Regions from separate parts of the Streptomyces sp. NPDC098101 genome, predicted to be linked through region 2. Evidence: riboswitches for the same ligand, from Rfam matches in the RefSeq annotation. Region 2 holds a riboswitch; each other region holds the start of a gene.
What was found. A riboswitch is a leader RNA that binds a small molecule or an ion and turns the genes downstream of it on or off. The one in region 2 is predicted to bind cyclic di-AMP.

Region 1 (7,579 bases), 900 kb from region 2:
TGACCAGGGCGAGCCGCCCCTGACCCGTCTCGATCACGTCGTACCAGTCCCCGCCCACGTCCATGCCCTGCGTGCCCGGCAGGTAGCGGCCCACCGTGTCCACCCCGACCCGGACCGGCAGCCGGTGCGGCAGCAGCGCGTCCTGGAGCCCCCGCGCGACCGTCGACTCCGTGTCGTACCGCTGCGCCCGCTCCAGGGCCTGCGCGATCAGCCCGGCGAGCGCCGTGAGCACGGTCCGCTCCTCCGGGCTGAACCCGCGCGGCTGGTCGAAGCCGAGGATGCAGGAGCCCACCGGCCGGCCCGAGGCGATCAGCGGCAGGAACGCCCGCGCCCCCGAGTCCGCGTCCAGCGGAAGACCCGGATACGCCCGGCCCAGCTGCTCCATCGACTCGAAGAACAGGGGCCTGCCCGTCGTCAGCGTCACCACCCCCGGCACCCGCGCGTCCAGGCCCACCCCGTCGAAGGGCTCGAGGAAGCCCTTCGGGAAACCCGTCTCCCACGCCAGGTAGAGACGCCGGTCGCTCAGCAGGTAGATCGCCAGCTGCCGCCCGCCGAACGCCGGCAACAGCTCCTCCGTCACCACCGCCGACACCTGGCGCGCCGTCACCGCCTCGGTGAGCGCGATCGCGAGCGCCACCGGCCGGTACAGGTCCGCCGCCCGGTCCCCGGGCGAGGCCAACTCGTCGGCGAGGCGCCGGCCCGTCCCGGCCCTGTTCGAAAGGCCCGCCCCCTCCTCGGGCTGGAGCACCAGCGTCAACCCGTCCCGCCCCGGATGCAGCGAGACCGACAGCCAGCGGCCCCCCTCCGGACGGGCCAGGAAGCGCACCGGCTCCCCGGAGAGCAGGGCGGCGCGCAACTGCTCCTTGTGGAAGGGGTGCCCGAACCAGGGCAGCGCCTCCCACAGCGGCCGCCCGGCCAGGTCCCTGCGCGGCCGGCCGAGGAGCTGCTCCGTGCGCTCGTTGACGTACGTGACGCGGCCCAGCCGGTCGATGGCCAGGAGCGCCCGCGGCAGCCGGTCGGTGGCGTCCGAGCCGATCAGGCCGGTGCCGAGGTCGACGAGGGTGCCCACGAGCCGGGAGCCCCTCTCGGGGCCGGTCCGCCGCGCCCGTGCGGACACCTCCAGGAGGTGCAGCCCGCCGTCCGGGCCCTTCAGCCGGAGCCTGCGCACCAGGGGCCGCCCGCCCGCGCCCGTCGCGTGCCGGGCCGCCGCCCACAGCGCGTACCCGTCCTCCGGCTCCAGGAGGGACATGAGGGTCTCGATCGTGCAGGACGAGGGCACGCCCGCGCCGAGGATCTTCAGGAGCCCGTCGTCCATCGTCACGGTGCCCGCGGCCAGGTCCCAGTCGAAGGAGCCGAACCGCACCGGCGGCCCCGAACCGGTCGGCAGCTGCACGCACACCGGATCGCCCGCCCACTCGACCGCCGTCCCCTGACGGGACAGCTCGGCGAGGGCCTCGCCGAGCCGGAGCGCGCCCCGCGTCATCCGGCTCCGGTCCCGCGCGTCCACGGGCACGCCGGGGGTGGGCGAGCGCAGCGCCACGAGCACGCCGAAGCGCTCACGACCCGCGCTCACCGGCGCGTACAGGGAGGCGAAGGGGAACGGCAGGCTCGCCACCAGCTGGGGGAAGCGCCGCATCGCGTCCTCGGCGTCGGCGAGGTGGACGGCCTGGCCCGAGCGGTGGACCTCCGCCACCGGGAACGGCCGGTTCGTGTGCATCCGCCACCACGGACGGAACACCGGTCCCGGCAGCCCCACGAGCACCGCGAGCCGCAGCAGCCCCGGCGTCTCGGAGCGCAGGTACACCCCGCCCGCGTATCCGCCGACCTCCTCCACGGCGCCGAGCGCCGCCTCCGCGAGCGCCCACGTCAGGGCGACGGGAGCGGGCTCGTCGCCGGCTCCGCTCCCGGACGGACGCCCGGTGCCGCCCGCCGGGCCGGGGCCGGAAGCACCGTGCGAGGTCACACAGCAAGGATGCCCCCGGAGCCGAAGCCCCCGCATCCCGAAAGGGCCCTTCGCGCACGACGTCGTTGACCATACGCGTCCGGACCGTCACACTCGGTGGCGCCGCCGCGGCCACGCGCGGCGGCGCCACCGCGCGACCAGGGGGCACGATGACGGGCCGGGTTCTTCCGTACGACGTCCACGGCGAAGGGCCGGGAAGGGCCCTCGTGCTCCACAACTGGTTCGGCGACCGCACCAGCTTCGCCCCGCTGCGCGCCCATCTGGACGGCGCCGTCGGCACCTACGCCTTCATCGACTGCCGCGGCTACGGCGAGGCCCTCGACCACGAGGGCGCCTACACCATGGAAGAGGTCGCGGCCGACGCCCTGGCGGTCGCCGACGACCTCGGCTGGGACTCCTTCTCCGTCATCGGCCACTCGATGGGCGGCAAGGCGGCCCAGCTGATGCTCCTCGAAGCGCCCGGCCGCGTCCGCTCGCTCATCGGCGTCTCGCCGGTCTCCGCCGCCGGATTCCCCCTCGACGGGGAGTCCTGGGAGCTCTTCGCCGGAGCCGCCGGGGAACCGGCCAACCGGCGCGCGATCATCGACCACACCACCGGCGGCCGGTACGACGACGCCTGGCTGGGCACGCTCGTCGACCGCTCCCTCGGCCGCTCCTCCGCCACGGCCTTCCGCGCCTACCTGGACTCCTGGTCCCGCGCCGACTTCCACGAGCGCGTCCGCGACAACCCCACGCCCGTCCTCCTCGTCGTCGGCGCGCACGACCCGGCGCTCGGCACCGAGGCGATGGAGGGGACCTGGCTGCGCTGGTATCCGAACGCGCGCCTCGAAGTCATCGAGGACGCCGGGCACTACGCCCCCGAGGAGACCCCGGAAGCCCTCGCCGAGGCCATCGAGGCCTTCCTCGCGGCCTGAGCCGCCTGAGCCGCCTCGGCCGGGCGGGGCGGGCCGACGCGTCTACCCTGGAGGGACGGGCAGGGGACGGGCGCCGCGTTCCTCCCCGGGCCCGCCCGGGCGGAAGGGCGTCGGACCATGTTCTTCAGCGATCGCAGCGACGCGGGGCGGCAGCTCGCCGCCCGGCTCGACCACCTCAAGGGCCGGGACGTCGTGGTCCTCGGCCTTCCGCGCGGCGGCGTGCCGGTGGCCGTCGAGGTCGCCGACGCCCTCGACGCCCCGCTCGACGTCTGCCTCGTCCGGAAGCTGGGCGTGCCCCACCGGCCGGAGGTCGCGATGGGGGCGATCGGCGAGGGCGGCGTGCGGGTGCTCAACGACCGGGTGCTCCACGAGGCCGGGGTGGACGACCGCGCGCTGGCCGCCGTGGAGGAGCGCGAGCTGACCGAGCTGGACCAGCGCACCCGCCGCTACCGGGGCAGCCGGACGCCCGTGCCCCTGGAGGGGCGGACGGTCCTCGTCGTCGACGACGGGCTCGCCACCGGCGCCACGGCCCTGGCGGCCTGCCGGGTGGTCCGTGCCCGGGGCGCGGCCCGGATCGTCCTCGCGGTGCCGGTCGCGCCGCCCGGCTGGACGGCCCGGCTCGGCGGCGAGGCCGACGAGACCGTCAGCGTCCGCACCCCGGAGGGGTTCTACGCCGTCGGCCAGTTCTACCGGGAGTTCCCGCAGACGCCGGACGACGAGGTGATCGCCTGTCTGGACCGGAGCCGGGCCGCGCGCGACCCCGTCGTACGGGAGGCGGACGTACGGATCCCGGTCGGCGGCGCCACCCTCGCGGGGCGGCTCGCCGTGCCCGAGGGGGCCGCCGGCCTGGTCCTGTTCGCCCACGGCAGCGGCAGCGGCCGCCACAGCCCCCGGAACCGGGCGGTCGCCGCGGAGCTGAACAGGGCCGGTCTCGGGACCCTGCTGTTCGACCTTCTGAGCGAGGCCGAGGCGGCCGACCGGGCGCACGTCTTCGACACCCCGCTCCTCGCGGGCCGGCTCGCCGGGGCCACGGAACGGCTGGCCGAGCGGCCCGACGTCGCGGGGCTCCCGCTCGGCTACTTCGGCGCGAGTACGGGAGCGGCGGCCGCGCTGTGGGCGGCGGGCGACCCCGCGTCCCCCGTCGCCGCCGTCGTCTCGCGCGGCGGCAGGCCGGACCTCGCGGCCGACCGCCTGGCCGGGGTGCGGGCCCCGACCCTCCTGGTGGTGGGCGGCGACGACCCGCTGGTCCTGGACCTCAACCGGCGGGCCGGGGCGCTGCTGCGCTGCGAGAACCGGCTGGCCGTGGTGGAGGGGGCCGGCCACCTCTTCGAGGAGCCCGGTGCCCTGGAGGAGGTGGCGGAGCTCGCCACCTCCTGGTTCACCGGGCACTTCCGGCGTCGGGGCACCGATGTGCCCCGTTGACGACGGTCAGTACGCCCCGTTGACGTTGTCGATGGAGCCGTAGCGGTCGGCCGCGTAGTTGCAGGCGGCGGTGATGTTGGCGACCGGGTCGTACAGGTCCATCGACGTACCGGGCACGTGGTAGGCCAGGAAGGTCGGCTCGATGACCTGGAGGAGGCCCTTCGAGGGGGTGCCGTTGACGGCGTTGATGTCCCAGTTGTTGATGGCCTGCGGGTTTCCGGAGGACTCGCGCATGATGTTGCGGTGGATGCCCTCGTAGGAACCGGGGATGCCGTGCTGGGCCATGATGTCCAGCGACTGCCGGATCCAGCCGTCGAGGTTGTCGGCGTACTGGGTGGCGGCGACCGGAGCGGCGGCCGGGGCGGCGGCAGCGGCCGGGGCGGCGGCGGAGGCTCCGGTGGCGGCGCCGGCGGCCGGAGCGGTCGCGCGGCGCTCGGAGCGGCTCGCCCGGTCGGTCGTGGCGGACTTCTCCGCCTTCGCGGTGGCCTTCCGATCCGCCTTCCGCTCGGCCTTTCGCTCCGTCTTCTCCTGCGTCTTCGCCTGAGAGGGGACGGCCTTGGCGGAACCCCGATGAATCGTCAGTTCCAGACCGGGGTGGATGAGTGACGGATTGTCACCCACGGCGCTCTGGTTGGCGCGGTAAAGGCTCTTCCAGCCTCCCTGAATTCCCTTCTTGTGGGCGATCAGGGAAAGCGAGTCGCCGCTCACGACGGTGTACGTGCGCGCGGTCGCCGGGGCGGCCGGGGCCTTGGCGGCGGCCGGGGCAGCGGGAGCGGCGAAGGTCTTGGCGGCGATCTCCGGGGCGCCGGCGGCGGGCGCGGCACCGGCCGTGGCGGGGGCGATCAGGGGCAGGGACAGCGCGGCTCCACCGGTGCCGACCAGGGCGAGACCACGGGAGACGTGGCTGCGGCGGGGGCGGCGGTGCTTACCGTGTGCAGGCATGACGGATTCCTCTCCGGCGCCTACGAGGTGAGCTGTCGGGTTCGGACGGGAGATGTCCGGCCGCGCGCACGCGGCTGCACCCCGAGCCGTTCCGGATCACCGGACCGGCGTATTCGTGGGTCCCCCGCTCCTGCCGTCGGGTGAAAAGGGAGGTTTCCGAGCGGTGGCAGGATTAGGCGTTCCGCTCGAATGGGGGTGACCGTAGGCCAGTAATGCGGCGAATAACAAGAGGATCAGAGCGGCGGCACGTGTAAAAGGATCACCGAATTCGGGGAATTCAAGATCGGCCGGCCCGAAAAGGTGTCGAACTTCCTTGTGCGGTACGGGGTGGGAGAGGTCGGCGCCGTGCGGCGGTCCGTGCGGAGTGAGTCGCGTCACCCGGTGGGTTATGTCCGAATATGCGATGTAATTCCGTTGATGGGGAAATAGGGCGAAAAACTGTCGGGTGGGGTTTTCGGGGTCGATGGGGCGTCTTGGGTGGCATCCGGTGTCGCTCAAGTGCAAAGCGCGCAAAGCCGACATTCTTCTCGAAGGATGGAGCGACCGACCCAGGAGCCGCCCGATGCCCCCCGCCGCCCCCCAGCTCACCCCCGACACCCCCGACACCCTCGACCGCGAGGCCGCCGCCCTCTACGAGAGCGCCGTCTGGCAGCGGATCGTCACCGACTGGACCGCCCCCGAACCGCTCGCGCCCACCTCCGAACCGCTCGCACCCGCCCCCGGGCCGTCGTCGGGGGAGGTGCGGGACTGGCGGGACCTGCTGAGCGTGCCGGTGGACCGGCTCGTGGCCGAGGCGCTCGACGCGCTCCCGGCGCCGGCCCCCGTCGAGCGCCGCCTCCCCGGCCGGATCGGAGCCGTACTGCCGGACCGCCTGCACGCCTGGCGCCGCATCGGCGGGGCCGAGCTGCGCCCCTCGGTCCACCTCGGCTACGCGCGCCTCGTGCTGACCGAGTGGGGCTGGCAGAACGCCCCGTACAAGCTGCGCGACAGGCGTGGGGCCCGCTGTGTCTGCGGGGCGCTCCTCGCCGCCCACCGCCTCGGCTACGGCGGTGCGGACACCATGAACGAGGCGGCCGCCTGGATCATGACCGAGCTGCGGTCACGGGGGTGGCGTGACCTCATCGGCCCGTGGAACCGGGCTCCCGGGCGCACGGCCGGCGACGCGCTCGCCCTCCTCGACGCCACGGCCCGCCGCGCCGCCCACGCCGGGCGCTGACGCCCGGGGCCCGGACGCGGGGACCCCGCGCCCGGGCCGCCGGACTCAGCCGCTGACGCTCGGGGCCCCGGTCTCGATGTGACCGGTGTACCGGCGCGACCAGGTCCCGTCGACGCCGGTGGTGATCGTGAAGTCGTACCAGCCCCGCTGGTACGCGACGGCGTTGAAGAAGTCCTCGGTGGCGGAGCCCGCCGGGACCGTGTACGTCCACGGCCCGTCCGTCCGGTAGGCGTTGGAGCGGATCGTGAAGGTGACGGGCCCGGCGGAGGCGTTGGTCATCCTGAACCAGAGGGCCGTCTTCCCCGTCCCGGGCTCGGTCGCGAACCGGGCCGCCACCTCGACGTCCTTGCCCGCCTTGGAGGCGTCGCCGATGAACCGGCGCAGGAAGCGGTTGGGTCCCATCATCGAGATGTCGTACTTCCCGGACCCCGAGCCCGTGCCGATGTTGAAGAAGTCGGAGGCCGTGCCGCCGGGGTCCACGGTGTACTGCCAGGCGGCCGTGTCGCGGTGCTGGTGCGGATGGATCGAGAAGTGCGCGGCCCGCCTGGCTTCCGTGCCCCGGTTCGTCATCGAGAACCAGGCCAGGATCTTGCCGCCGGAGCCGAACTCGAAGCGGTCCAGGTTGCCGTTCACCTGGTACGGCAGGGCGCGTGCCGGCCGGGTGCCCGCTTCCTGCGCGGGCAGGGCGTTGTTCTGCGGGACCGGGTTCGGCAGCGGCTTGCAGGTGGCCTGCCCGATCACCTTCGCCGTCGACGGAAGCCCGGCGGGCACCCCGTACACCGGGTGGGCGAAGTCGAAGACGCCGGTCAGATCGCCCGTCACCTTCCGCCGCCAGGCGCTGATGTGGGGACAGGCGGCCGGGGTGCCGAGGGCCGTCGTCCAGGTCTCCAGGAAGCGCAGCACGGAGGTGTGGTCGAAGACCTCGGAACTCACCCAGCCGCCCCGGGTCCACGGGGACATGACAAGCATGGGGACGCGGAAGCCCAGGCCGATCGGCACGCCGTCGAGGTACTCGCCCGGTGTGCCCGGCGGGGCGACCGGCGGCGGCACGTGGTCGAAGAAGCCGTCGTTCTCGTCGTAGTTGAGGAACAGCACGGTCGAGTCGAACACCTCGGCGTTCGC
Region 2 (7,579 bases):
TGAGTTCGGCGACGGCGCGCTCGAAGCGCTCGGCCACGTCGTCCGGGTCGGTGCCGGGACGGATGATGTCGTTGCCGCCCGCGCAGAAGGTCACCAGGTCGGGGGCGAGTTCCTTCGCCCGGGGGACCTGTTCCGCCACGATCTGGTCGAGGAGGCGCCCGCGTACGGCCAGGTTGGCGTAGCGGAAGGCGTCGTGCTCCGGCAGCTGGTCGGCGAGCAGGACCGCGAAGCGGTCCGCCCAGCCGACGTACGTCCCGTCGGGGCCGGGGTCTCCGACGCCCTCGGTGAAGCTGTCACCGATCGCCGCGTACGACCCGAATGCGTTCTTGTCTCTTGATCTCGAATCGTCTGCCACGGGGGCACATCCTTCCCTTTCGCATGTGACCTACGCGACCGTAAGGAGGGGTTGACGACGGGTGACATATGCCACCGATAAAGATTCGCCCAAGTCGGAATAGGCCGACGGCCCGGCATGGAATGTGCCGGGCCGTCGGAAAGGGTGTCTCCCGCGTGCGCGTCAGACGGAGACGCCGTGCTGGCGCAGGTAGGCCAGCGGGTCGACGTCCGAGCCGTAGTTCGGCGTGGTGCGGATCTCGAAGTGCAGGTGCGGGCCGGTGGAGTTGCCGGTGGAGCCGGAGAGGCCGATCTGCTGCCCGCCGCTGACGCTCTGCCCGGCCGAGACCGAGAGGGAGGAGAGGTGGGCGTACTGCGAGTAGTTGCCGTCCGCGTGCTGGATGACGACCTCGTTGCCGTACGAGCCGCTCCAGCCGGCGGAGACGACCGTGCCGGCGCCGACGGCGCGGACGGTGGTGCCGGAGGAGGCGATGAAGTCGACGCCGGTGTGGTAGCCGGAGGACCACATGGAGCCGGAGGCGCGGTACGGGGTGGAGAAGCCGCCGGTGACGGGGGCGACCCAGCCGGACGAGGAGGCGGTGGAGCCGGTGGAGCTCTCGGCGGCCTTCGGGGCGGCGGCGGTGGCCGGGGCGGCGGCGCGGCGGCTCTCGCCGCGGGAGGCGCGGGGGGCGTCGTCGCCGTTCTTGCCGGACTCCTGGGCGCTGGGGGTGCTCTTCGGGCCGGCCGGGGCGGAGCCCTTGGCGCCGATGGTGAGCTTCATGCCGGGCAGGATGAGGGAGGGGTCCGCGCCGATGGTCCGGCGGTTGTCCTCGTACACCTTCTGCCAGCCGCCCTCCAGGTGGTGGTCGGCGGCGATCTTCGACAGGTAGTCGCCGGGGACGACGGAGTACGTCCGGGGGCCGGTCGTCGCGGCGGGCTTCGCGGGGGCGGCCTTCGCCGCGACGGCGTGCGCGGTGACGGCGGACCGGACGGAGGCGGCGGCCGGGGCGGCCTGCTCGGCGGCGTGGGCCCCGGTGGCGCCGAGGAGCGGGAGGGCGACGACGGCGCCTCCCGTACCGGCGGCGGCGAATCCGCGGGTGAGGGGGTTGCTCTTGGGACGGCGGTGCTTACCCTTCGCGGGCATGGCGAATCCTCTCCGGCGCCTGCGAGGTGAGCTGTCGGGTTCGGACTGGAGATGCCCGGCCGCGCTCGCGCGCGGCTTCACCCCGAGCCGTCCTGCATCGCGGGACCGGCGTACTTCCTGGGTCCCCCGCTCCTGCCACGCATGGGATGGGTGGAATTCCGGGCGGTGGCAGGATTAGGCGGTCCGTCCGGATTGACCGTGACGCTAGACGAGCGGGGTCGGCGCGAACAAGCCGCTGTTTTGTCCCGGCATTCCGCCCTAGATCGTTCCCCCGGGATTCCGGTCACCCTCCGTGGATGACGGTCCTTCGACTCCCTTTTCCCGTAAGGGGATTGCGGCGGGCCTCCGGCCACGATCCGTCACTTCTATGACCCTGCTCACGCACCGAAACCCATCTCGTCCGTAAACAGGGCGCGTTATATCCAACGTGCCAATTCGGACAGATTGCCCATTCCCGTCCGAGGGGATGCGCCGCGCCCTTCCCGCCCGGATGATTGCCCCCGGAACCGATTTCTCGTCGGGCACCCGAACGCCGACTCTCCAGGAGCATCCGTGACGCAGCAGCTGCCGCAGGTCCCGCCCATCGAAGCCGCCGAGCCCGAGCTGGCGGAGGTCCGCAACTTCCGGGACGTGGGCGGCCTGCCGACGACGGACGGGCGGGCGGTCCGCCCCGGCCGGCTCTTCCGCAGCGGCCACCTCGCCCACGCGACCGAGAGCGACGCCGCCTTCCTCGCCGGCCTCGGGCTGCACACGGTCTTCGACTTCCGCAACGAGGCCGACCGGCGGATCGAGGGCCCGGACGTCGAGCTGCCCGGCGTACGGAACGTGAACATACCCCTCAACGACCCGGCCGACGGCAAGGAGTTCTGGAAGCTGGTGCGCGACGGCGACACCGCGCAGCTGCGGGAGATCCTCGGCGAGGGCAAGGCGGCGGCCCGAATGTCCGATTCGTACCGGCGGATGGTGGTCGAGCGGACCGCGGAGCACAGCCGGATCCTGCACTCCATGGCGGAGGAGAGCGTCCCGGCCCTGATGCACTGCGCGGCGGGCAAGGACCGGGCCGGGCTCGCCGTCGCGATCACCCTGCTCGCCGTCGGAGTCGAGCGGACGGCGATCGAGGCCGACTACGTGAAGTCGAACGAGCCGCACCGCCGCTACAAGGTGCGCCGCAGCTCCACCGCCCCGGACGCCATGGGGCCCGAGGTGATGGAGCTGCTGGCCCCGCTCTTCGACGCGCGGGCGGAGTACCTGCTGGCGGCCTTCGAGACCATCGAGACGACCTGGGGCTCGGTGGACGCCTACTTCTCCGGGGGCCTGAAGCTGTCCCCGGAGACCCGTGAGCGGCTGCGGGAGCGCCTGGTCACCGGGGCGTAGGAGGGGCGGCGCCTCCCGGGGGCCCTACTTCGCGCCCATCGCGAAGAGCAGGTAGAGGAAGCCGGCGAAGAGGTGACCGGCGATCAGGTAGGCGAAGAGACGGAGCACCAGGCCCTTGGGGAACTTGCCTTCCCCGCGCTCCTCGCCGGTGACGGGTGCGGACTTCTCGGACATGTCGGTCCTTTCCTGAAGAATCGTCACAGGGGAATCGTTACGGCGGATCGCCGAAGCGGATCGGCACGACGGATCGCCACGGCGGATCGTTACGGCGGTCAGCGCCGGTGCGGGGTCCCGTCGCCGAGGCACAGCTCGGCGACGGGGCTCTGCAGCAGGGTGTGGACGAAGAGCAGCTCGGCCCCGCCGGGGGTGGCGGCGCCGATCCGGTGCGGGGTGAGCGAGTCGAAGTGCGCGCCGTCCCCGGGATCGAGGACGTGGACCGCCTCGCCGAGCACGAGCCGCACCCGGCCCTCCAGGACGTGGATCCACTCCTCCCCCGGGTGCACGCGCACGATGTCGTCCCGGGTGGCGTACGGCACGTGGACCCGCAGGCACTGGAGGGCGCGCCCGGCGCCGCCCGCCTGGCGGTAGATCCAGCCGTCGGCCTCGACGGGTTCGGAGCGGCCGGCCCGGACGACGGGATCGCGCTCGGGGGGCGCCTCTCCCAGGAGCTCGGAGACCGTCGTACCGTAGGTGCGGGAGAGGGCGAGCAGCATCGGCAGCGAGGGCTGCCGGTTCCCCGTCTCCAGGCGCGAGAGGTGGGCCGGCGAGAGGCCGGCCCGCCGGGCGGCGGCCTCCAGGGTGAGCCCCCGGCGGCGGCGCAGGGCCCGCAGCTGCGGTGCGACGTCGGGCAGGACGCCGGAGGTGGCGGGGTCCGGGGAGGTGTCCCCGGGGACGTGGTCCATGCCCCCATTCCGCCAGGATCGTGCCTCCGGGGCAAGTTTCTTGCCCCAGAGGCAAAACCCGGAGGGTCGTTTCAGGTCAGCGCTGCGCGACCGCCTGCTTGACCAGGGTCTTCCCGAAGTCCCACATCAGGCCGCCCCCGCCGTGGGCCTCGTCCATGACCGCCGTGAAGGCGGTGACGAACCGGTCCACGTCCGCCTCGTCGACGACGAGCGGCGGGATCAGCTTGATCACCTCCAGGTGGTCCCCGGAGACCTGGGTGAGGATCCTGTGCCGCTGGAGCAGCGGGACGACGACCATCTGGGCGAAGAGGCCCTTGCGGGCCGCCTGGAGCACCGTCCAGCGGCCGCGCAGGCCGAGCGAGGACGGCCTGCCGAACTCGACGCCGATCATCAGACCGCGCCCGCGGACCTCGTGGAGCAGCTCGTACCGGGGCACCAGCTCCTTCAGGCGGCCGGAGAGCAGGTCGCCGATCCGGCGCGCGCGGGCGACCGTGCCCTCGTCCTCCATCACGGAGAGGACGGCGAGCCCGGCGGCCATGGCCTGCGCGTTCGATCCGAAGCTCGCGGAGTGGACCAGGACCCGGTCCATCGACGAGTAGACCTTCTTGAAGATCCAGTCCTTGCCGAGGGTGGCGCCGACCGGCACGTAGCCGCCGGAGAGCGCCTTCGCGACGCAGACCAGGTCCGGCTCGACGCCCTCCTCGTGCTGGTACGCGTAGAAGTCGCCGGTCCTGCCGAGACCGGTCTGCACCTCGTCCGCGATCAGCAGGGCGCCGTGCCGGCGCAGCAGCTCCCCGGCGGCGCGCAGGAAGCCGGGCGGCGCCGCGTGGACGCCCTTGCCCTGGATCGGCTCCACGACGAAGCCGGCCACGTCCCCCTTGCGCAGCTCCCGCTCCAGGGCGTCGAGGTCGCCGAGGGCGATCGCGGTGTCCGGCAGGAGCGGGGCGAAGCCGTCCCGGAAGCCCCGCTCGCCGTTGACGGAGAGGGAGCCGGTGGTGAGCCCGTGGAAGGCGTGGTCGCAGTAGACGATCCTGGGCCGTCCGGTGGCGTACCGGGCGAACTTCAGGGCGGTCTCCACGGCCTCGGTGCCGCTGTTGCCGAAGAAGACCCGGTCCAGGTGGGGGCTGTGGGCGAGCAGCCGCTCGGCGAGGAGGCCGGGCAGCGGCTGGCAGTCGAAGCGGGTGAGGTCGGCCAGATCGGCGTCCAGGACGTCGTGGAGGGCCTTGCGGACGACGGGGTGGTGCCGTCCGAGGCCCATCACGCCGAAGCCGGCGAGCATGTCCAGGTAGTCGTTCCCGTCGGCGTCCCAGAAGTGCGCGCCCTCGGCCCGCTCGTAGACCTTGTCGAAGCCGAGGGTGCGGAGCATCCGCGGGAGCTGGGGGTTGAGGTACCGGGCGTGCAGCTCGTACCGCTCGCCGCCGCGCTCGGCGAGCAGCCCCCGCAGGTCGAAGCCGCCGCCGGTCACGCGCCGCTCACCTGCTGTTCCCGGAGGCGGTCTCCCGGACCGCGCGCAGGGACTCCTTGAGGGAGCCCATGGTGGCGAGGACGGCGGTGGGCTCGTAGCCGCAGTGCGCCATGCAGTTGGCGCAGCGCGGGTCCTTGCCCCGGCCGTACTTCTCCCAGTCGGTCTCCTCGACGAGCTCGCGGTACGTGGGGACGTAACCGTCGCTCATCAGGTAGCAGGGCCGCTGCCAGCCGAAGAGGGAGTAGTTCGGGATGGCCCAGGCGGTGCAGGGGAAGTCCGCCTTCCCCTCCAGGAAGTCCAGGAAGAGCGGCGAGTGGTTCAGGCGCCAGCGGCGCCGGTTCCCGCCGGCGAAGGCCTTCTTGAAGAGCTCCCTGGTCTGCTCGACGCCCAGGAAGTGCTCCTGGTCGGGAGCCTTCTCGTAGGCGTAGGCGGGCGAGATCATCATCTCGTCGACCTCGAGGTCGTCGTTGAGGAAGTTGAGCACCTCGATGATGGTCTGCGGGGTGTCGGTGTTGAAGAAGGTCGAATTGGTGGTGACCCGGAAGCCGCGCCGCTTGGCCTCCTTGATCGCCGCCACCGCCTCGTCGAACACGCCCTCCTTGGCCACGGACTCGTCGTGCCGCTCGCGCAGCCCGTCGATGTGCACGGCGAAGGCGAAGTACGGGGAGGGGGTGAAGTTCTCCAGCTTCTTGCGGAGCAGCATCGCGTTGGTGCAGAGGAAGACGTACTTCCTCCGCGCCACCAACTGGCGGACGATCTCGTGGATCTGAGGGTGCATCAGGGGCTCGCCGCCCGCGATGGACACCATGGGGGCGCCGGACTCCAGGACCGCGCCGACCGCCTGGGCGACCGGCATCCGCTGCTTGAGGACACCCGCCGGGTGCTGGATCTTCCCGCAGCCCTCGCACTTGAGGTTGCAGGCGAAGAGCGGTTCGAGCTCGACGATCAGCGGGAACTTGTCCCGCTTGCGGAGCTTCTGTTCGAAGAGGTAGGTCCCGACCCGGATGGACTGACGGAGCGGCATGGCCATAACTCGCTCACCTCCTGGGGAGCAGCAAAGAACGGTGCCATTCGAAGAAAGCGGGAAGGACGGCACGAAGGACGCGAAAGGCTGATATTCCCCCGCGCACCGTGCCAATACGGACCAGCTCATGTTCTGGAGCGTCCACGACCACCCGGACGGCCGCAACCGGACGCGCGCCCGGCCCCTCCCCGAAGGCTCCGGCGGCCCGTGCGGTGCGCAGGGTCGCGGCGGACTCCATGTCGACGGCGATCGCGCCGGTGCCGCGCAGCGCGGCCCGCTCGGGGCCCCGCACCACATGGTCGGAGCCGCTCAGCGGGCCGACGTGCACGGACCGGCCCGGCACCGCCTTGACCAGGGCCTTCACCAGCAGGTCCGTGCCGGTGCACGAGGTCGTGCCGTCGGGCCCCCGGGTCTCGTCGGCGACGACCAGGTCCCCGGGGTGCATCCCCGGGGCGAGGCCCGCGCAGAACCCGGAGGCGATCACGGCCGCGTCCCACCTATGCCGCTCCCCCAGCGCCCGGGAGACCGCCTCCCGGGCCCGCTCGGGGCCCATGCCCGTCCGCAGCACGGTGACCGGGCCGGGGGCGCCGCCCCGGTCGCCGCTGCGCAGCGCGAGCTGCTCGATGCCCAGCGCGCAGGCGATGAGCAGCGGCGGGGCGGCGGCGCCGGGGCCCGGCGCGCGGCCCATCAGCCCTCCTTGCGGGGCGACGGCTCCCCGTACGCGTAGCGGCCGAGCGCCGTCAGGGGGAAGACCTGGCGGTAGAGGTGGTAGTTGATCGAGAAGTCCCAGGGGAAGCCGGTGCCGGTGAAGTACGGCTCGTCCCAGGAGCCGTCCGGGAGCTGGGTCGCGGCGAGCCAGGCGACGCCCCGCCGGACCGGCTCGGTCTCCCGCTCGCCCGCGGCGAGCAGGGCGATCAGCGCCCAGGCGGTCTGGGAGGCGGTGGAGGCGCCGCGCCCGACCCACTGCGCGTCGTCGTACGAGCGGAGGTCCTCGCCCCAGCCGCCGTCCTCGTTCTGCACGGAGCCGAGCCAGGCGACGGCCCGGCGGACCGCCGGGTGGGAGGCGGGGATCCCGGCGGCGGCGAGGGCGGGGAGCACCGAGCCCGTCCCGTACACGTGGTTGACGCCCCAGCGGCCGAACCAGGCGCCGTGCGGCTCCTGTTCGGCGAGCAGCCACTCGATCCCCCGCTGGGTGCGCGGGTCCTGGGCCAGGCCCTCGTGGGCCAGCATCTCCACCACGTGGGCGGTGACGTCGGCGGAGGGCGGGTCGACGACCTCGCCGAAGTCGCAGAAGGGCAGCTTGTTGGGGAAGGGGCTGGTGTTGTCGGCGTCGAAGG
Region 3 (7,579 bases), on a different contig from region 2:
CTCGGCCGTCCCCGGCAGCACGGTCACCGGAACGGCCGCCCGCCGCGCGGCCCTCCCGGCCAGTTCGCGCAGCCGGGCCTCCGGCTCGACGGCCACGACCTCCGTGACCCCGACCGGGTAGTGCCCGAAGTTCAGCCCGTTCCCGGCGCCGACCTCGACCACCCGGCCGGCGAGCCCGGCGAGCAGCTCCGCCCGGAGGGGCCCGATCCCGCCCCGCGTCTCGGCGGAGACGCTGAACCGGGCGTAGAAGCGGGCGAAGAGGGGGTGGTGCACCCGGGGCGATCCGCCGGACACCGGCCGCGAAGACGTCATCGGAGGCTCCTCACGCCTGGACGCGCACACCTCCAGCCTACGGAGCCGCACGCGCCGGGGCCGGACGACGGGCCGGAGCCGGACGACGGGCCGGACTCGCCCGCCCCGCCCGTACGAGAAGACCGTGCCCCGGCACGTGGGCACTCCCCCCTGCGGACCGGCGGTCAGCCCCCGTACGGCTCCGCGTGCGTCCGTGCGAACGACTCCGCGTCCCACGTCCCGCCCAGGGCCGGGGCCAGCCAGCCGCCCGCCGCCGTCCGGAACTCCGCCGGGGCCAGGGCGCCCGAGCCCTCCGGTACGGCTCCGAGGAGGGGTGCGCCCGCCGCCTCCGGCAGGTCGGCCAGGTTGCAGCGTGCCGCCAGGTCCGGCGCGGCCGGCCAGCTGCCGATCACCACGCCCAGCTGCGCGATCCCGCGCGCCCGCAGCGCCTCGGCCGTCAGAGCGGTCGAGTTGAGCGTCCCGAGCCCGGCCGGGGCCACCACCAGGACCGGCGCGCCGAGCAGCGCCGCCGCGTCCGCGAGCGTGCCGCCCTCCTCGTCGAAGCGGACGAGCAGCCCGCCCGCCCCCTCCACGAGCACCAGGTCGTGTCCGGCGGCCAGCTTCCGGGCGGCCTCGGCGACCTCCCGGGGCCCGACCGGCGCGAGACCGGCCCGCCGGGCGGCCGTCCCCGGGGCCAGCGGCTCCGGGAAACGGCCCAGCTCGGCCGAGGCGGCGGCGCCCGAGAGCCGTACGACCTCGTCCGCGTCGCCCCGCTCGTCCGGTCCGACGCCCGTCTGCGCGGGCTTCAGGACGGCGACCGAACGCCCGGCGGCGGTCGCCGCGGCGGCCACGGCCGCGGTCACGACCGTCTTGCCGATCTCGGTCCCGGTGCCGCTGACGACGACGATTCCCATGCCTGTCCCAGTCCTTCCGTTCAGCCCGCCGCCGCGGCGGCCCGTACCGCCGCGCAGATCCGGGCCACGTCCTCGTCGCCGGTCACGTACGGCGGCATCGTGTAGATCAGGTCCCGGAACGGGCGCAGCCACACGCCCTCCCGGACCGCCGCGCGCGTCGCCGCCGCCATGTCGACCTCGTGGTCGAGCTGGACGACCCCGATCGCGCCGAGCACCCGCACGTCCCGCACGCCCGGCAGGGCGGCGGCCGGGGCGAGCCCCTCGCGCAGCCCGGCCTCGATCCGCTTGACCTCGACCCGCCAGTCCCGCGAGAGCAGCAGGTCGATCGAGGCCAGGGCCACGGCGGAGGCCAGCGGGTTTCCCATGAAGGTCGGCCCGTGCGCCAGGACCGGCACCTCGCCCCGCGAGATCCCGTCCGCCACCCGGCTCGTGCAGAGGGTCGCGGCCATCGACAGGTAACCGCCCGTCAGCGCCTTGCCCACGCACATCACGTCGGGGGACACCCCGGCCGCGTCGGCGGCGAACAGCGTGCCCGTGCGCCCGAACCCGGTCGCGATCTCGTCGAACACCAGCAGCACGCCGTGCTCGTCGCAGGCCTCCCGCAGCACCCGCAGGTACGCCGGGTCGTGGAAGCGCATCCCGCCCGCGCCCTGCACCACCGGCTCCACGACCACCGCGGCCAGCTCGTGCGCGTGCCGCCCGATCGAGGTCCGCAGCAGCTCCGCGTACGACTCCTCGTACGCGGCCGGCGGGGCGTCCGTGAAGACCTGCGGCTGGAGGACCCCCGACCACAGCTCGTGCATCCCGCCCTCGGGGTCGCACACCGACATCGGCTGCCAGGTGTCCCCGTGGTAGCCGCCGCGCCAGGTGAAGAGCCGCCGCTTCTCGGGGCGGCCGAGCGAACGCCAGTACTGCAGGCACATCTTGACGGCGACCTCGACGGAGACCGAGCCCGAGTCGCTGAGGAAGACGTGCCGCAGCGGCTCGGGGGTGATCTCCACCAGCCGGCTCGCGAGCCGGACGGCCGGCTCGTGGGTGAGCCCGCCGAACATCACGTGGCTCATCCGGTCGAGCTGGCCGCGCACCGCCTCGTTGAGGACGGGGTGGTTGTAGCCGTGCACCGCCGACCACCACGAGGACATGCCGTCGACCAACTCCTCCTGCCCCTCGGCGGGTTCGGCGAGCCGGAGGCGCACCCCGGACGCGGACGCGACGACCAGCGGTTCCGTGCGGCCCGGCATGGGGCCGTACGGGTGCCAGACGTGCGCCCGGTCCAGGGCGAGGAGCTCGTCGTTACGCATTCGGCGCGAGGTCCGTCCCGGCTCCCCGGCGGCGCACCGCCACCAGATCGGTCCGGGCGCCGCCCGGCGCGGCCTCGGCGGCCGGGGTCGCGGCGGGCTCGGGCACCGGGGCGTGACCGCCGCACGGACCGCAGCCGCCGCCGGAGTGCGAGCCGCAGCCCGCGCCGGCCTCCGCCGCGCCGCCCTCCGCCGGCGCGTGCGAGCCGCAGCCGCCACCGGTCTCCGCGCCCGCGCCCGAACCGCAGCCGCCACCGGCCGCCGCGAGCGCGTCCGCGCGGTGGGCGGGCAGCGTGGGCGTGCCCGCGCCCTCCACCTCGAAGCCCGCGTCCGCGATCATGTCCAGGTCGGCCTGCCCGGCCTGGCCCTCGCTGGTCAGGTAGTCGCCCAGGAAGATCGAGTTCGCGATGTGCAGCGCGAGCGGCTGCATCGAGCGCAGGTGCACCTCGCGCCCGCCGGCGATCCGCACCTCGACGTCGGGGCAGACGAACCGCACCATCGCCAGGATCCGCAGACAGCGCTGCGGCGTCAGGTTCCACTCCTTGGCGAGCGGAGTGCCCTCGAACGGGATGAGGAAGTTGACCGGCACCGAGTCCGATCCCAGCTCCCGCAGCGCGTACACGACGTCGACCAGGTCCTCGTCGGCCTCGCCCATGCCCGCGATCAGACCCGAGCAGGCCGAGAGCCCGGCCGCGTGCGCCTTCTGGACGGTGTCCACCCGATCGGCGTACGTGTGGGTCTTGGTGATGCCCCCGTACGTCGCCTCGGACGTGTTCAGGTTGTGGTTGTACGCGTCGGCGCCGGCCTCCCGCAGCCGCTCCGCCTGGCCGTCCGAGAGCAGACCGAGGCAGGCGCACACCTCGACGCCCTCGTTCTCCTCCTTGATGGCCTCGATGGTCCTGCCGACCCGCTCGACGTCCCGGTCCGTCGGACCGCGTCCGCTCGCCACCAGGCACACCCGCTTGGCGCCGCCCGCGACGCCCGCCGCGGCCGCCTTGGACGCCTCGTCCGGCTTCAGCCAGGTGTACTTGAGGATCTCGGCCTTGGAGCCGAGCCGCTGCGAACAGTACGAGCAGTCCTCGGGGCACAGGCCGGACTTCAGATTGACCAGATAGTTGAGCTTCACCCGCCGCCCGAACCACTGACGGCGCACCTTGCCGGCCGCCGCCACCACATCGAGCAGTTCGTCGTCGGAGGTCGCCAGGACGGCGAGCGCTTCTTCACGGGTCGGCGGCTCGCGCCGCAGCCCCTTCTCCACCAGCGTGTTCAGCAGGTCCATAACCGCTGATCCTGGCCTATCGCCCGGCCCCGGGCCAAGGAGGATCCGAACAAACGGCTCCGAGCGGGGTGTGTGGATGACCACACCACGATCCCGGTCTCCTGCGGTTAGGGTCTGTGCGCTGCCTACAAAAGGCGCCGGCCGGCCGGCCGAAGGCGCCGACGGAGGAACCCGTATGCCACAGGCCGACGACGCACGGGCCGCGGGTCCGCGCCGCACCGCGTTCGACTGGACCGACGCCGAGGCGCGCCGCCGGGCCGACGCCGGTCTGGTCCGCACGCTGCGGCCCCGGGCGGCCGAGTCGGACCTCCTCGACCTGGCGGGCAACGACTACCTCGGCCTCACCCGCAGGCCCGAGGTGACCGGGGCGGCGGCCGAGGCGGCCCGGCGCTGGGGCGCGGGCTCCACCGGCTCCCGGCTCGTCACCGGCACCACCCTGCTCCACGCCGACCTGGAGCGCGAACTCGCCGACTTCTGCGGCTTCGAGGCGGCCCTCGTCTTCTCCTCCGGCTACGCCGCCAACCTCGCCGTGCTCACCGCGCTCGGCAGCCGGGACTCCCTGATCGTCTCGGACGCCGCCAACCACGCCTCCCTGGTGGACGGTTGCCGGCTGGCGCGCGCCGAGACCGCCGTCGTCCCACACGCCGACCCCGAGGCCGTGCGCAAGACCCTGGAGGCGCACCCCGGGCGCCAGGCCCTCGTCGTCAGCGACTCCGTCTTCTCCGTCGACGGCGACCGGGCCCCGCTCGCGGAGCTGGCCGCCGCCTGCCGCGCGCACGGCGCCGGTCTCGTCGTGGACGACGCCCACGGCTTCGGCGTCCTCGGCGACGGCGGCCGGGGCGCGGTGCACGGGGCCGGGCTCGCGGGCGACGAGGACGTGGTCGCCACCCTGACCCTCTCCAAGTCCCTGGGCAGCCAGGGCGGCGCGGTCCTCGGCCCGGCCCGGGTGATCGAGCACCTGGTGAACGCCGCCCGCACCTTCATCTTCGACACCGGCCTCGCCCCGGCCGCCGTCGGCGGCGCCCTCGCGAGCCTGCGGCTGATCGCCGCCGAACCGGGGCTCGCCGAGCGGGCCCGTACCGTCGCCACCACCCTGTACGAGCGGCTGACCGCGGCCGGACTCACCGCGGCCCGGCCCGACGCGGCCGTGGTCGCGGTCCGCGCGCCCTCCCCGGAGGCGGCGCTGCGCTGGGCGGCGGACTGCCGGGAAGGGGGTCTGGCGGTCGGCTGCTTCCGGCCCCCGTCCGTCCCCGACGGCGTCTCGCGCCTGCGTCTGACGGCCCGCGCCGACCTGACGGACGCGCAGATCGCCCGGGCGGTGGAGACGGTCCTGCGGACCGCGCCCGCCGCCTGAGGGCCGGGCCGGGGCGTTCACGGTTCGTACGGTTCACCGCTTCGGGCGACAGACGGGGCCACAGCCTGGTGGAACCGGGTGGGGCGCGGCAGCATCGGTGGGACTCTGACGCGCAGTGCGATCCGGGGCAGCGGCCCCGGCGGGAAAGGGACAGAGTCGCCATGGCAGACCATCAGGAAGCATCCGTCACCCTGCCGAGCGAGCCCGCCTCGGTCCCCGCCGCCCGGCGGTACGTCGCGGAGGTGCTCACCGCCTGGGGTCTCGACGACTCCTCCGACCGGGCGGACGCGGTCCGTCTGGTGGTGTCGGAGCTGGCCACCAACGCCGTCCTGCACACCTTCGGCCAGTCGCCCTCCTTCACGGTCGGCGTCCGCCTGGAGCACGGGGAACAGCTCCACGTCGGCGTCACGGACAGCCATCCCCGCCGCCCCCGCCGCCTCCCCGCGGCGGTCCAGCAGGACAACGGCCGCGGCATGGCCATCATCCGTTCCCTGGCGGCGGAGTCCGGCGGCCGCCTCTCGGTGACCCCGACCGAGGACGGCGGCAAGACGGTGGGCGTCACCCTGCCGTGGAAGGCGGCCGCTCCGGTGGGCTGTTAGCCCGTCCGGCGGCGGCCCGGGTGCGAAGGCGGTGCGGGTGCGACGGCGGTTCGGGTGCGGCGGCGCCACCGCACCCCCCGGTCCGTCTCGAGGCGCCCGGTCAGCGCCCGGGCGGGGTCACCGGACGCGTCCGTAGTAGACCTTCGAGGACCAGATCTTGTCGAGCTTCACCCAGGAGCCGGTCTTGGGCGAGTGCCAGATCTTGTTGCTCCCGGCGTAGATGCCCACGTGGTAGACCTTCCCGCCGGAGTGGAAGAAGACCAGGTCCCCCTTCTGCCTGCTCCCGGCGGAGACGTGCCGGGTCTTGTTGTACTGCTGCTGCGCGGTGCGGGGCAGCGACTTGCCCGCCTTCTTGTACGCGTAGAGCGTCAGGCCCGAGCAGTCGAACCGGGAGGGGCCGACGGCCCCGTAGCGGTAGGGCGCGCCCTTCTTGGACGCGGCGATGCTCAGCGCCTTGTTCGCGTGTGTGGTGGCCGCCTGGGCCTCCGGTGCCGCGCCCGGTGCGAGCAGCGTGCCGCCGACGGCGGCGAGGGTGAGAGCCGAGACGGCTCCGGCCCGGGACAGCAGGGACGGGACGTGCATCTGCGCAGTCATGCGCAACCCTTCGTCAGCCGCCTGTGAAGGATGACCTGTCGGGTTCGGGCAGGCGAAGATGCCCGGCCGCGGCTGCGGCTTCACCCCAAGGGCCGGCCCCGCTGCGGAAACAGCGCGTACGGCCCGTACTGCTCGGGTCCTCCACTCCTGCCGATCCAATCCTGTCGACCAGACGTCCGGGACAGCGGCAGGACTCGGCGTCCGCCCGGACCGCCCCGCCTCGGATGGCGGGGGCTTGTCGTCGGCAGGGATCTTGCCCCACAGCCTGGTCGAAATCCGAGTGGAAACAGCGATATGTGAGAGTCCTCACGACTGATCCATTCGGGTGGACAGGATGCTTTCGTGATCGCGGAGGTTTGACCGGCGAGCCCCGCACCAGCAAAGGAACGCCCGATTCCGCCAGATGTGTACCCCCGGTGCGCAACTCGCCCGAGCCATATGTCGACTCGTCGACTCCACCGAACGGACGAGTGCTTCCGGCGCGGCTGTCGGCCGTCCGGCCCTCGACACGACATGCCGGAATGTCAACTCCGTCATGTCCGGGGGAGCGTGACCCGGCCGGCCCGCCGCTCCCCGTCCAACACCCGCAGGGCGCGCGCCAGGGTGTCCACGTGGACCTCGCTCTCGCCCCGCGCGTGCATGAGCGCCAGGGCCTCGCGCAGCGCCTCCGCGCGCCCCACCAGGGCCTGAGCCGCCCTCAGTGCCCCATAGGTATGCGTAGTTCTGGATGGATTGATCTTCCCCAGGAGGTCGACCACCGCGAGGTACGCGTCGACGAGTTCGCCCTCGGCCCGCGTCAGGGCGGGCAGCGGGGGCGGTTCGGGGACCACGGCCCGCTCACCGCACCGCGTCGCGCCGGCGCGTGATCACATGGTCCACCAGGCCGTACTCGACCGCGGCCGGAGCGTCCAGGACCGTGAGGCGGTCGAGGTCGGCGTCGACCCGTTCCCTGCTCCGTCCGGTGTGCTCGGCGAGCATCCCGGCCACCAGGTCGCGCTGGCGGAGCAGTTCGCGCGCCCGGATGTCGAGGTCGCTCGGCTGTCCGCGCAGGGGCTCCTCCGTGGCGGGCTGCCGGAGCGTGACCCGGGAGCCGGGGAGCATCGTGCGCTTGCCCGGGGTGCCGGCGGCGAGCAGGACGGCCGCGGTGGAGGCGGCCTGCCCCAGGCAGGTGGTCGCCACGTCGCAGGCGAGCGTCCGGATCGTGTCGTGGACCGCGGTCATGGCGTCGACGGAGCCGCCGGGGGAGTTCA
Region 4 (7,579 bases), on a different contig from region 2:
CCTCGGAGAAGGACTCCGCGCCGATCGGGGCGATCATGAACTCCTGGATGTCGACGTTGGAGTCGGCGTGCGACCCACCGTTGAGGATGTTCATCATCGGAACGGGCAGCAGGTGCGCGTTCGGGCCGCCCAGGTAGCGGAAGAGCGGGAGGTCGCTGGCCTCGGAGGCGGCGTGCGCGACGGCGAGGGAGACGCCGAGGATGGCGTTGGCGCCGAGCGAGGACTTGTCCGGGGTGGCGTCCAGGTCGAACATGGCCTGGTCGATCAGGCGCTGCTCGGTGGCGTCGTAGCCGACGAGCTCCGGGCCGATCTGCTCGATGACGGCGAGGACGGCCTTCTCGACGCCCTTGCCCTGGTAACGGTTCGGGTCACCGTCGCGAAGCTCCAGGGCCTCGAACGCACCGGTGGAGGCGCCGGACGGAACGGCAGCACGGCCGGTGCTGCCGTCGTCGAGGCCGACCTCGACCTCGACCGTGGGGTTGCCTCGGGAGTCCAGGATTTCCCGGGCTACGACGACGTCGATGGACGGCACGAGCATCTCCTTCTGGGATGTGACGCTGGATGTGACGCAGGGCCTGTGCTGGGTCGCTCGGCCTTGCGACAAGAGCCTAACCGCCCCGGAGGCTCCGACCGGCCGGGCGCCCGCCCCCTGGGACGAAAAAGGACCCAAGGGCACGCACAAGGGGACGAAGGACCCCAGATCTACTGGGCGGTAACCATCAAGTGGGGCACGGGCGGGCTCCTGAGGCGGTCGCGGCCCCCTCTGTACGGCCCCTCAATAAGGGGAACCCCGGTCCGGCGCGCACGGGGGAAGGGCGCGCCGGACCGGGGTGGTCACCGCGGGAGGGTCGTCGGGGGCGCGTGAGCCGCCGGACTCACGCGACCCGCCGGGCTCACTTCAGGTGGAGCTGCTGGCCCGGGTAGATCAGGTCGGCGTTCTCGACGACGTCCTTGTTGAGCTCGAAGAGCTCGGCCCAGCCGCCCTTGACGCCCTGGGCGTCGGCGATCTTGCTGAGGGTGTCGCCGGCCACGACCTTGTACTCGCCGTCGCCCTTCTTGACCGTCTTGCCGGTCGGGGTGGTGACGGTCTTCTTGGCGGCCTCGGGGGCGGCCTGCCGCTCCTTCTTCGGGGCCTGGCGCTGCTCGCTGCGGGTGGTCGGCTGCTCGGCCTTCCGCTCCTGCTTCGGCTGCTGCTGCTTCGGCTGCTCCTGCTGCGGAGCGCTCTCGGCGGCGCCGCCGTCGTACGAGGCGCCGGAGAGGCCCACGCCGCAGCTCGGCCAGGCGCCCTTGCCCTGGCCCGCGAGGACCTTCTCGGCGATGGCGATCTGCTGGGACTTCGACGCCTGGTCGGCGGTGGAGGCGTAGGCGGTGCCGCCGTACGCGGCCCAGGTGGAGGCCGAGAACTGCAGGCCGCCGTAGTAGCCGTTGCCGGTGTTGATGGACCAGTTGCCGCCGGACTCGCACTGGGCGACGCGGTCCCACTCGGAGGACGTGGCGGCCGAGGCGGTGCCCGCGGTCATCAGCGGGGCGGCGACGGCGATGCCGGTGACGCCGACGAGCGCGGCGAGCTGGGTGGCCTTGGAGGGACGGCGGTGTTTGCCCTTGACGGAAAACAGCATGGGAATTCTCCTCACCGACGCCTGCGAGGTGAGCTGTCGGGTTCGGGCCGAAGAGTTGCCCGGCCGCGTGTCCTAGCACGCGGCTTCACCCCAAGCCGGTCGTCGGCCGTCTGTCTCGACGGCCGGGGCCGGCACTTACCTTGGGTCCCCCGCTCCTGCCTACGGCGCTTGCGCGACGACTGTTCCCATCGGCCGACGGCAGGATTCGGCGTTTCGGTCGACGGGGCCCGCGGTGGCGAGCGGTGATGACCGTAGACACAGAACCCTCCGAAGTTCAAAGAGGCTCATACGACGAATTTCGCCTCTTCTTGCCCTTCGGAGGGGACTGTTTGCGCAGGTGAGGAGTGACGGAAGCGGAGTTTGCGGGCGCTGTGGGCCAGTTGGGGCAAAGAGACCCATGTCTCACTCACCCGGAACCGGACATAAGCCCGCGAACTACCCCTCCGCCGAGACCGAACCCTTCGTCAGGTCGAGGTTCTGACCAGGGAGGATGAGGTCCGGATCGGTGCCCACGGTCCGCTTGTTGGCGTCGTAGAGGGCGGTCCACCCTCCGGGCAGTTCGTTCGCCTGGGCGATGTCCGAAAGGCTGTCACCCGGACGCACGGTGTATTCACCCGAAGAGCCCTGACTGTCCGTTGCGTCCGAATTCTTCGCTTCGTCAGCAATTGGGGCCGAGACGGGCTCTTCGGCAAGCTTGTCCTTGCCCGAGGCATGTCTACCGGATTCGGTGGAGCTGTCCGGCTTGTCGGTTTCCTCCGGGGCGGCGTCGCCCCGGTGCTTGCCTGTGCCGGGCGCGGACGGCGTGCCCTCGTCGCCCGGGACGCCGGGCGTCACGGAGCCGTCGGGGGCGACCGGGGCCGTCGGGTCGGACGGATCGGCCGGGAGCGTCGGGTCCGCCGGGTCCGTCGCCCCCGTCGACCCGGAGGGCGCGGACGGCGTGGCGGGGGCGGTCGGCGCGGTCGGGTCCGCCGGGGTGGCGGGAGCCGTCGATCCGGCCGGCGCGGACGGCGCGGCGGGAGCGGTCGTCGGGACGGAGGCCTTCGGCGTCCCGGTGGACGGCGCGGTCGGGGAGGCGGCCGGCGAGCCGGAGTTCCAGCTCGACTCGGGGACGGGCGCCACGGAGGGCGCCGGAGCGGTGGCCGGACCCGGGTCCACCCCGGTGGGCTTCCCGTCGTTCGTCAGACCGGCGATCGGCGCGCAGGTGGCCCAGGCGTCGCTGCCCTTGGCGAGGGCCCTCTCGGCCACCGCGATCTGCTGGGCGCGGCTGGCCAGGTCGGGGCTGGGCGCGTACGACAGGCCGCCGTGCCGCTCCCAGTCGCCCTGGGTGAGCTGGAGGCCTCCGTACATCCCGTTTCCGAAGTTGGCGCTCCACTGACCGCCGGACTCGCACTCGGCGACGCGGTCCCACGTGGCGGCGTCGGCGGCGGACGCGGATCCGGTGGCGAGCAGGGGCAGCGCCATGGCGGATCCGGTCACGCCCGCGGCGACGACGATGGCGGGGGCCTGACGGGGGCGACGGTGTCGTCCGTTCCCGGAACGCATAGGTACGCCTTTCGCGTGACGGCTGAGACTGCGGCGAAACGTAGCGGCATTCGAACGTCCGTCACAAGTCGATGGCCACTCGATCACATGAAGATCACATTTCTGACGGTCCGTCAGTGTGCGAGAGGGGTACGGAAGGGGAGAACTCCACCGGAAGCGTGCGCAAACCGCGCATGATGAGCCCGCCGCGCCACCGGAGTTCGGCCGGATCGGCGGCGAGTCGCAGGTCCGGCAGGCGGGTCAGGAGGGTCGCGAGCGCCGTCTGTCCTTCGAGGCGCGCGAGGGGCGCGCCGAGGCAGTAGTGGATGCCGTGGCCGTAGCCGAGGTGCTGGTTGTCGCGCCGGGCGAGGTCGAGCACGTCGGGCCCGTCGAAGCGCTCCGGGTCGCGGTCGGCGGCGGCGAGCACCACGAGCACCGGGTCGCCCGCCGGGATCTCCTGCCCGCCGATGGTCAGCGCCCGCGTCGCGTACCGCCAGGTCGCCATCTCCACGGGCCCGTCGTACCGCAGCAGCTCCTCGATCCCGGTCTCCAGGAGGCCGGTCTCCCCGGCGGCGAGGGAGTCCTGGAGGAGTCCCCTCTGCACGGGATCGCGGAGCAGCGCGTACAGACCGTTCCCGATGAGGTTCACGGTGGTCTCGAACCCCGCGAAGAGGAGGATGAAGGCCATGGCGGCGGCCTCGTTCTCGGTGAGGTGCTCGCCGTGGTCGGAGGCGCGGATGAGCCCCGAGATCAGGTCGTCCCCCGGGTCTTCGCGCTTGCGGTGGATCAGCTCCGCGAGGTAGCCGCGCATCTTCTTCACCGACCGGGCGACGCCGCCGCGCGGGCCTCCGCCGTGCCGGATCATCATCCCGGCCCAGTCCCGGAAGTCGTCCTGGTCCTCCTCGGGCACCCCGAGCAGTTCGCAGATGGCGTAGATGGGGAGCGGGAAGGCGAACTCGTGGATGAGGTCCGCGCTCCCCTTCTCCACGAACGCGTCGATGAGCCGGTCGGTCAACTCCTGGACGCGCGGGGCGAACTCGGCGACCCGGCGCGGGGTGAAGGCCTTCGACACGAGCCGCCGGAGCCGGGTGTGGTCGGGCGGGTCGATGTTGAGCAGGTGGGTCATCAGCTCGGCCTTGCGCTCGCCCGGAATGCCCGTCTTGCCCTTGGCGTGCGGGGACTCGTCGTGGTGCGCCGGGTTCTTCGACAGCCGCTGGTCCGCGAGGGCCTGCCGGGCGTCCGCGTACCGCGTCACGAGCCAGGCCTCGACCCCGCTGGGCAGCGTCGTCCGGTGCACGGGCGCGTGCTCCCGCAGCCAGGCGTAGGCGGGGTACGGGTCGGTGGCGAACTCCCAGGTGAAGAGCGCGGGCGCGGGGGCCGGGACGGGGGCGGGGGTCGCGCCGGGAGCGGGGGCCCTGCCGGGAGCCGGGGCCGTCCCGGAGGCCGGGGCCGTCCCGGAGGCCGGGCAGGAGGTCGGTGCGGGGTGCGGCGCGGGGTCCGGGGCGGTGCTGTCACTCACCCCCCGACCGTACAGCGCACCCCCGCGCGCCCCGGCGGCCCCGTACGGGACGGCCCGCACGCCCCCTCGCGCCCCGGCGGCCCCGTAGCGGGACGGCCCGCGCCCCCTCGCACTCCGGCGGCCCGTGCCGTACGGCCCGCGCCCCCACCGGACCCGGCGGCCCTCCCCTCTGTACGGGGAGGGGCTACGGCTGTACGGCGCTACGGCCTCACAGCCCCTCCGCCGCCCTGATCGCGTCCCGGTACGTCCGGGCCGCCGCCCGCAGCGCCGTCTCAGGGTCGACGCCCGCCGCCTCCGCGCGGGCCGCGAGGGCCAGGAGTTCGTAGCCGACGCCCCCGTCCGCCGGGACGGGCACGTCGAGGCCGGCCGAGCGGACCCGGCCCGCGAGCTTCGCGGCGAGCGCGAGGCCGGGCTGGCCGAGCGGCACGCCGTCGGTGACGGACTCCCGCCGCTTCTCGACCGCCTTGGTCCGCTGCCAGTGGGCGTGGACCTCCTCGGGGGTCTCGGCGGTCGCGTCCCCGAAGACGTGCGGGTGGCGGTGGATCAGCTTCTCCACGAGGGCCCCGGCCACGTCGTCCACGGAGAACGGCTCCTCCGGGTCCTCCTCGGCGATCCGGGCGTGGAAGACGACCTGGAGGAGGACGTCGCCCAGCTCCTCCCGGAGCGCGGTCCTGTCCCCGTCCTCGATCGCCTCCACCAGCTCGTACGCCTCCTCGATGGCGTACTTCACGAGCCCCTCGTGGGTCTGCGCCGAGGTCCAGGGGCACTCGCGCCGGACCCGGTCCATGACCTGGACGAGGTCGAGGAGGCGGGCGCCGGGCAGGTCGTACGAGCCCGGCAGCAGTTCGAGCTCGGGCATCGCGACCCGGCCGGAGCCGGCGAGCCGGGCGAGGCCGTCGGTCAGGCGCCGGTCGCCCTCGCCGGAGGGCAGCAGCAGGACCGTGCGGCCCCCGGCGCAGGCCTCGACCAGCTCCTCGGCGGTGGGCAGGGCGTGCTCGACGGCGACGCCCGCCTCCCGCAGGTACGGCAGTTGGGGGTGGTGCCCGTCGGGGCAGAGCACCCGGTCGGCGGCGTGCAGCGCCTGCCACGCGGGCCAGGACAGGAGTCCGGGGGCCACGCGGTGGCTGGCGGTGAGCAGGACGATGCGGCCGGGGCTTTCGGAAGTCACCCCCCGAACCTACCCGGCCTCAGGCACCGGGCCCGACGGCCTCCGGGGCCTTGCTGATCTGCCGCAGCCAGGGCGTACTGGCGGCGGCCAGCCGGATCTGGGCGTCGTCCCAGGCGCCGAAGCGCGGGTTCACGTCGATGGCGAGGTCCTTGGAGGCGGCGGTGAAGACGTCCGTCAGCTTCTTCTGGCCCTCGGGGCTGTCGTCGGCGCCCACCTCGGCGGCGATCTTGTTGAGGAGGACGTTGCGGCGGACGACGCCGTCGATCTGGCCGGGGGCCACGCCCTGCTCCTGGAGGAGGGCGGCGGCGAGCCGGTCCTCGCCGCCGCTCTGGCGGACGAAGGCGGTGCGGGTCTGCTGGAGCTCGGCGCGGCTGGCGGTGACGCCGTTGTCGCGGGCGACCTTCTCGACGACCCGGTCGAAGATCATGCTGTTGAGCTTGCGGCGGCTGAGATCGCCGGTGGCCGCGACGAGCTGCGCGGACTCCGGGGAGGCCGCCTGCGCGTCCCGGACGTCCTTCACCTGCGCCTGGAGGCTGGCGACGTCGATGCGCTCGCCGCCGACGACGGCCGCGGCCCCCGGGTGGGCGTCGTTGCCGCAGGCGGTGAGCAGCGGGGCCGCGGCGAGGAGCGCGGCGGAGACGGCGAGCGCCGTGCGGCGGTGCGTGCGGGGCTGTGTGCGGGGCTGCGTACGGCGGAGCGTGCGGCGGTGCAAAGGAGCCTCCCGGGCTGGTCGTGCGTCAGTTGAACGACCTTGCGGTGATCGATGGTAGGGAGTCGCCGGGGCCGGAGCCACTACTTCGGAGCGACTGTTTCCCACAACGACTCACCCGTCACCCGGGTGTCGGCCCGCCCCGCCCGTTCCCCTCCTTCGCCCCCGGTCTCCTTCAGCAGGTAGTGGGGCCGGCGCTTCACCTCGTAGTAGATGCGGCCGACGTACTCCCCGATGAGCCCGACCATGACCATCTGGACGCCGGCGAGGGCGGTGACGGCGACGAGGAGGGTGACGTAGCCGGGGGTGTCGACGCCGTTGGCCAGGGCGTCGCCGACGATCCAGGCCGCGTAACCGAGGGCGACGACGAGCAGCAGGAGGCCGAGGTGGACGGCGGCGCGCAGCGGCTTGTTGTTGAAGGAGAGCAGACCGTCGAGGCCGTAGTTGAGGAGCTTGCCGAAGGACCACTTGGAGCGGCCCTGCTCGCGGACGGCGTTCTCGTAGGAGAAGGTCGTGGTGCGGAAGCCGACCCAGGCGAAGAGGCCCTTGGAGAAGCGGTTGTACTCGCCGAGGTCGAGGACGGCGTCGACGGTCCGGCGGGACAGCAGCCGGAAGTCCCCGACGCCGTCGACCAGTTCGACGTCCACGAGCCGGTTGATCGCCCGGTAGTAGAGGCGGGCGGTGAGGGTGCGGGTGACCCGGTCGCCGTCGCGGGTGCGGCGGGCCACGACCTGGTCGTACCCCTCGGCGTGCAGCGCGGCCATGCGGTGGACCAGCTCGGGAGGGTGCTGGAGGTCGGCGTCCATGATCACGACGGCGTCGCCGGAGGCGTTCCGGAGCCCGGCGAGCATCGCGGCCTCCTTGCCGAAGTTCCGGCTGAAGGAGAGGTAGCGGACCCGGCGCGGGTCGCGCGCGGCGAGCTCCCGCAGGAGCGGGAGGGTCCCGTCCCGGCTCCCGTCGTCCACGTAGACGAGCTCGAACGCGCCGTCGAGGCGGTCGAGTTCATCGGTCACGCGGTCGTGGAAGCGGGCGAGGACGTCTTC

Region 1: linked by a shared signal. The riboswitch ahead of ACIQVI_RS06305 (transglycosylase SLT domain-containing protein) and the one ahead of ACIQVI_RS02645 (peptidoglycan DD-metalloendopeptidase family protein) in region 2 are both predicted to bind cyclic di-AMP.
Region 3: linked by a shared signal. The riboswitch ahead of ACIQVI_RS22230 (C40 family peptidase) and the one ahead of ACIQVI_RS02645 (peptidoglycan DD-metalloendopeptidase family protein) in region 2 are both predicted to bind cyclic di-AMP.
Region 4: linked by a shared signal. The riboswitch ahead of ACIQVI_RS27980 (transglycosylase family protein) and the one ahead of ACIQVI_RS02645 (peptidoglycan DD-metalloendopeptidase family protein) in region 2 are both predicted to bind cyclic di-AMP.

Annotation. Positions count from the first base shown of each region.
Region 1 covers NZ_JBIWAS010000001.1:1,514,826-1,522,404, forward strand. The annotation lists gene ACIQVI_RS06290 (SpoIIE family protein phosphatase) at 1-1,963, opposite strand, end outside; gene ACIQVI_RS06295 (alpha/beta fold hydrolase) at 2,113-2,877, shown strand; gene ACIQVI_RS06300 (phosphoribosyltransferase family protein) at 2,995-4,299, shown strand; gene ACIQVI_RS06305 (transglycosylase SLT domain-containing protein) at 4,306-5,241, opposite strand; cyclic di-AMP (ydaO/yuaA leader) riboswitch at 5,246-5,430, opposite strand; gene ACIQVI_RS06310 (hypothetical protein) at 5,804-6,457, shown strand; gene ACIQVI_RS06315 (phosphocholine-specific phospholipase C) at 6,503-7,579, opposite strand, start outside.
Region 2 covers NZ_JBIWAS010000001.1:618,832-626,410, reverse strand. The annotation lists gene ACIQVI_RS02650 (SGNH/GDSL hydrolase family protein) at 1-355, opposite strand, end outside; gene ACIQVI_RS02645 (peptidoglycan DD-metalloendopeptidase family protein) at 518-1,477, opposite strand; cyclic di-AMP (ydaO/yuaA leader) riboswitch at 1,481-1,640, opposite strand; gene ACIQVI_RS02640 (tyrosine-protein phosphatase) at 2,030-2,851, shown strand; gene ACIQVI_RS02635 (DUF6126 family protein) at 2,876-3,025, opposite strand; gene ACIQVI_RS02630 (helix-turn-helix domain-containing protein) at 3,124-3,753, opposite strand; gene ACIQVI_RS02625 (aspartate aminotransferase family protein) at 3,830-5,218, opposite strand; gene hpnH (adenosyl-hopene transferase HpnH) at 5,226-6,248, opposite strand; gene ACIQVI_RS02615 (1-hydroxy-2-methyl-2-butenyl 4-diphosphate reductase) at 6,256-6,930, opposite strand; gene shc (squalene--hopene cyclase) at 6,930-7,579, opposite strand, start outside.
Region 3 covers NZ_JBIWAS010000004.1:868,550-876,128, reverse strand. The annotation lists gene ACIQVI_RS22260 (class I SAM-dependent methyltransferase) at 1-312, opposite strand, end outside; gene bioD (dethiobiotin synthase) at 477-1,205, opposite strand; gene ACIQVI_RS22250 (adenosylmethionine--8-amino-7-oxononanoate transaminase) at 1,226-2,506, opposite strand; gene bioB (biotin synthase BioB) at 2,499-3,782, opposite strand; gene ACIQVI_RS22240 (8-amino-7-oxononanoate synthase) at 3,958-5,136, shown strand; gene ACIQVI_RS22235 (ATP-binding protein) at 5,298-5,735, shown strand; gene ACIQVI_RS22230 (C40 family peptidase) at 5,853-6,329, opposite strand; cyclic di-AMP (ydaO/yuaA leader) riboswitch at 6,333-6,463, opposite strand; gene ACIQVI_RS22225 (hypothetical protein) at 6,863-7,159, opposite strand; gene ACIQVI_RS22220 (ATP-dependent Clp protease proteolytic subunit) at 7,167-7,579, opposite strand, start outside.
Region 4 covers NZ_JBIWAS010000007.1:92,120-99,698, forward strand. The annotation lists gene eno (phosphopyruvate hydratase) at 1-538, opposite strand, end outside; gene ACIQVI_RS27980 (transglycosylase family protein) at 894-1,619, opposite strand; cyclic di-AMP (ydaO/yuaA leader) riboswitch at 1,623-1,840, opposite strand; gene ACIQVI_RS27985 (transglycosylase family protein) at 2,055-3,095, opposite strand; gene ACIQVI_RS27990 (cytochrome P450) at 3,256-4,659, opposite strand; gene ACIQVI_RS27995 (nucleoside triphosphate pyrophosphohydrolase) at 4,868-5,827, opposite strand; gene ACIQVI_RS28000 (SurA N-terminal domain-containing protein) at 5,847-6,539, opposite strand; gene ACIQVI_RS28005 (glycosyltransferase family 2 protein) at 6,620-7,579, opposite strand, start outside.